2 regions of the Ancylobacter sp. VNQ12 genome follow, and region 2 is predicted to be linked to the other one. Evidence: riboswitches for the same ligand, from Rfam matches in the RefSeq annotation. Region 2 holds a riboswitch; the other holds the start of a gene.

Region 1 (2,448 bases), on a different contig from region 2:
TCACCCGCAGCACGTCCGCCTCCTCGGCGGCGCGGGCGACACGGGCGGCCAGCACGGCGGGATTGGCGATCTCCGGCACGTCCACCACGAAGCTGTCGAAGTCGTCATGGTCGTGGTCCAGCTCGTCGTCATGATGGGTCTTGCGGTTCTCGATGTCGTCCTCGGTGCCGACGCCGAGGCCCATCAGGATGGCGGGGTCGATCCGCCCGCCGGTGACGCTCACCACCTGCACGCCCCTCGGCAGCTCGGCATCGAGCGCGGCGCGGGCGCGCACGGCCCCTTCCGTGTCGATGAGGTCGCCCTTGGTGAGGATGACGAGGTCGGCGCAGGCGATCTGGTCGTCGAACACTTCCTCGATCGGGTCGTCATGGTCGAGCGAGGCGTCGGCGGAGCGCTGCTCGTCCAACGCGTCGTGGTCATGCGCCACGCGGCCGGAAGCCAGCGCCTCGCCATCCACCACCGCGACCACCCCGTCCACCGTGACCCGGCTGCGGATCGCCGGCCATTGGAAGGCCTGCACCAGCGGCTTGGGCAGCGCGAGGCCGGAGGTCTCGATCAGGATGTGGTCGACCCTCGGCACGCGCGAGAGGATGGCGTCGAGCGCGGGCACGAAATCGTCGGCGACGGTGCAGCAGATGCAGCCATTGGCCAGTTCGACGATGTTCTCCTCCGGGCAGGTGTCGATGCCGCACCCCTTCAGGATTTCGCCGTCGATGCCGACATCGCCGAACTCGTTGACGATCACGGCAAGGCGCTTGCCCGTCACATTCTCCAGCACGTGGCGGATCAGCGTCGTCTTGCCCGAGCCGAGGAAGCCGGTGACGATGGTGCATGGCACCCGCGAGAGGTTGCTCGAAGTGGCGCTGGTTGCGGCGGCGGTCATGCGGCGTCTCCACGAAAGCCCAAGAGGTTCACGGGATGCGCCGGTCGCGGAGGGGTCTCCGCGCGAAGCCGGGGGATGGACCCCAACGGCTCTACCCGCTCGCCGGGCACCCCGCCGGCAAACGCGACCGGATCGACGGCAGGTCTCCTGGCTCGCGGGTCCTGGCCCTCGTCGCCGCCTTCCCGGAGTGTCCTCCAGTGGCTTATGGCGTGGGCTCGCCGCTTACAGTTGCGGGGGCAGCCGCGGAATAGGGCGCATGAAGCACCCGGCACCGCATTCCCTCTTCGTCCCTCCCCGGAAGGAGGAAACCGTCGATCCCGGCCACTAAAGGAGCGCGGGGTGTGAATGTCAAACCGGACACCCCTCATCGCCATTGCGGCATGGCATTTGACCGCTATAGTCGCCCGATGTCGTCGGTTCCCGTGATGCGCACGGGACGTAAGACGGGAACGCGGTGGGGCGGAAACCTTGAAAAGGTGGACGCCGATTCCGCGGCTGCCCCCGCAACTGTAAGCGGCGAGCCCTCCTCCATCAGCCACTGGCGTTCGCGCCGGGAAGGCGGAGACGGGCCGAGACCCGCGAGCCAGGAGACCGGCCGTCGACAAAACCGCAACGACCCTCGGGTGGAGGGTCAAAGGAGCTGTCATGAACATCCCTCACGGCCGGACCGCGGCTGCCTCGACCGAATCCGCCGCCTCGCGCGCCGTCCAGATCACCTTCGCCGCGCTGCTCGGCGTGTTCGTGCTCGGCGGCGTGGGCTTCTCCCACATCAGCGCCGTGCACAATGCGACGCACGACGTCCGGCACGCCAACGCCTTCCCCTGCCACTGACGGTGAGGGAACGCGCATCATGTCGCTTTTCAGGACGATTCTGTTCGTCGCCGCGCTGGCCGGCATCGGCACCGGCGTGGTCGGCTCCGCCATCCACCTCTATGCCACCGTCCCGCTGATCCTCCAGGCGGAGACCTTCGAAAGCGCCGGTGGCGAGGCGGCTCCCACCGAAGCCGCGACGCATGAGCATGCGCCCGGCACCGCCGCGCACGAGCATGCCCATGACGGCGACGAATGGGGCCCCTCCGACGGGATCGAGCGCAACGGCCTCACCGTGATCTTCACCGTGCTCACCGGCTTCGGCTTCGGCCTCTTGCTGGTGGCGGCGAGCGAACTCGCCGGCGGGCTGAAGAACTGGCACCAGGGCGTGCTCTGGGGTCTGGCGGGCTTTGCCGCCTTCACCCTCGCGCCCGGCCTCGGCCTGCCGCCGGAACTGCCGGCCATGCCCGCCGCCGATCTCGCGACCAGGCAGCTCTGGTGGATCGGCACGGTGGCGGCGACCGCCGGCGGCCTCGCGCTCATCGCCTTCGGCCGCTCGCCGCTGCTCGCCGTGCTGGGTGTCGCGCTGATCGTCGCGCCGCATGTCATCGGCGCGCCGCAGCCCGACAGCCATGAGAGCCCGATCCCGGCATCGCTGCACCACAGCTTCATCGTGGCGAGCGTGATGACGAGCTTCGTGTTCTGGGCGCTGCTCGGCGGTCTCGCCGGCTGGCTGCGCCCGCGCATTGCCGGTA
Region 2 (2,448 bases):
CTGGGGCTGAAAGTGCTGGAGGAACTGGGCGCGCATGTCGAGCCGCTAGCCCCGCCGTTCCCGGCCGAGGAACTGTGGCAGGCCTGGATCCATCTGCGCGGCTTCCTCAATGCCGGCTCGAAGGGCGCGCTCTGGGCGGACGCGGAGAAGCGCGCCTTGCTCAAGCCGGAAACGGTGTGGGAGATCGAGTTCGGCCGGACGGTGAGCGCGGCGCAGGTCTATGCGGCGAGCGTCACCCGCTCGCGTTGGTACGCGAAAGCCGCCGAGCTATTTGCACGCTACGACCTGCTGGCGATGCCTTCCGCGCAGGTCTGGCCGTTCCCGGCCGAGTGGCGCTGGCCGCAGGTGATCAACGGCCGGGCCATGGACACCTATCATCGCTGGATGGAGATCGTCGTGCCGGTCAGCCTCATCGGCCTGCCCTCGCTGGCGGTGCCCTGCGGCTTCGGGGCGGCAGGCCTTCCCACCGGGATGCAGCTCATCGGCACCTTCGGGTCCGACGCGAAGGTGCTGACCATTGGCGAGCAGTATCACCGCGCGACGCGCTGGCCCGAGCGGCGGCCACCGGCGATCGAGAGCCGGGAGGCTGAACACCTCCCGGCCTGAGTTCTCACGCCGCGTTGTAGAGCCGGCGCTCGAAGATCGCGCTGCCCTTGAGGCCATGAAGCGCCTTGGCGGCGGCCAGCACTGCGAGGTCGACCAGCGGCTCGACGATGATCACCAGCATGTAGGCCGCGCCAAAGGTGAAGATCGAGGCGGCGTTGGCCGCCGTGAGGCCATCGCCATAGAACGCCCAGAAGGCGACCCACGCCACGATGCCGGCCTGATAGGTGGTGGAGAGCGCCAGCGCCTGGCGGTACTTCAGCTCCACATAAGGCGTATCCGGCGCGACGATGCGGCGGGCCAGCGCGGTGAGCGCAAACAGCGGCACCAGCAGCGTGGTGACGTTCATGCCGTATTGCGGCAGGTCGAAGGGCGCGAAGAAAAGGCCCTGGATCGCAAGACCAAGCGCGAGGCCGATGGCCGCTGGGGCGACGCCGAAGATCAGAAACAGCGTCGAGCCGAGGATGAGGTGCACCTCCGACACACCGACCGGATGATGCGGCAGCACCTCGAAGAAGGCGAAGACCAGCGCGGTCGTGGCCACGCTGCGGGCGACCAGCGAGATGAGGCCGCGTTCGCGCACCGCATCCGCCGCGAGCTTGAGCGCATAGCCGCCCGCTCCGACGGCGGTGAAATAGCTGAGCCAGATCTTTCCTTCGGCGACGAGGCCGGGTTCGATATGCATATGTTTCTCCGTTGCCGTCTCACCCGACGGCGTGTGGTTGGACCAATGCACATGGCCGGTCTCCTGACTCGCGGGTCACGGCAAGCCTTCCGCCTTCCCAGCCGACCCTCAAGGGTCGTTCCAGTGGCGTGATGGAAGGCCGCTCGCCGCTCACAGTCGCGGGGGCGGTCGGGGCTTCGGGCGCACGCACCCTTCCCCATTCCCGTTTCATCCGGACGAGTCGCCCCATCCGGACACCATGCACGCGGATATCAGCGCGCCGCCCGTTGCATAAAGTCAAGCCGCGGCCCGTTCCGGCGGCTCAGACATCAGCGCCCGTTCCGCAGCGGGGCGCCGATGCCTACGCGATGCGCCGAGGCTGCGGCGAGTGGTCGCAAAACGGTAACATCGTTGCGTGTTTCTCTTGCAAATCGTATCGAAATTAAAAATAGTTTAACCGAAATCATAATAATCAATCACCTAACGGGAGGTCGCCATGCAGGACGGTTCAAGCGAGGGCAGTGTCGCCTATGCGCCGCACGCCTTCATCATGTTGGCAGTGCTGATCGGCGCCTGCCTCATGACAATCTTCGCCTGACGCTCGGTTCCCGCGGCCCACGGTTGGGTGGGCTGCCAGGGCGCCGACGGCGCTGATTCGGGCATGGAGATTGCTTGGTCGAATTGAGGTGCGCTCAGCACGGATGGGCGCCCATCTTCCTCATTTCGGCAGGTGGCAAACCATGCAGGAAGCAGGTGGCATCTTCTTCAAGGCCGGTCTTCTGGTTTTCACCGGTGTCCTCATCGCCTTCACTCTGAGAATGTTCTGAGTGCCGAAACGGCGCCGGCGGACGAGCGAATCGGGCAGGATCAGGCGCGCGGCCAGCGAACGCCGTCCTCATGGACGAGCGCGGCCTCGAACGGCATCGGCCGGCCGGTCAGATAGCCCTGCACGTAATCGCAGCCCAGCACCTCGACCGCTTCGAGGATTTCCGGGTCCTCAATCCCCTCCGCTACCACCGACATGCCCAGTGCATGGGCAAGATCCACCATCACCGCCACGATCTTGCGGGCGCGCGATTGCGGTGTGAGGTCGAGAAGAAAGGAGCGGTCGATCTTCAGCACGTCGGCGGGCAGATGCTGGAGATAGCTGAAGCTGGAATAGCCGGTGCCGAAATCGTCGA

What was found. Region 2 has a riboswitch for cobalamin ahead of ACO2RV_RS17280 (energy-coupling factor ABC transporter permease). Riboswitches for the same ligand answer to the same signal wherever they lie in the genome.
Region 1: it holds a riboswitch for cobalamin, as region 2 does, so the genes downstream of both, cobW (cobalamin biosynthesis protein CobW) here and ACO2RV_RS17280 (energy-coupling factor ABC transporter permease) in region 2, are expected to answer to the same signal.

The regions. Positions count from the first base shown of each region.
Region 1 is NZ_JBMSDU010000009.1:108,133-110,580, reverse strand. It holds gene cobW (cobalamin biosynthesis protein CobW) at 1-883, opposite strand, end outside; cobalamin riboswitch at 1,004-1,211, opposite strand; cobalamin riboswitch at 1,281-1,497, shown strand; gene ACO2RV_RS14055 (CbtB domain-containing protein) at 1,529-1,714, shown strand; gene ACO2RV_RS14050 (CbtA family protein) at 1,734-2,448, shown strand, end outside.
Region 2 is NZ_JBMSDU010000014.1:8,722-11,169, reverse strand. It holds gene ACO2RV_RS17285 (amidase) at 1-606, shown strand, start outside; gene ACO2RV_RS17280 (energy-coupling factor ABC transporter permease) at 611-1,288, opposite strand; cobalamin riboswitch at 1,325-1,544, opposite strand; gene ACO2RV_RS17275 (putative bifunctional diguanylate cyclase/phosphodiesterase) at 2,135-2,448, opposite strand, start outside.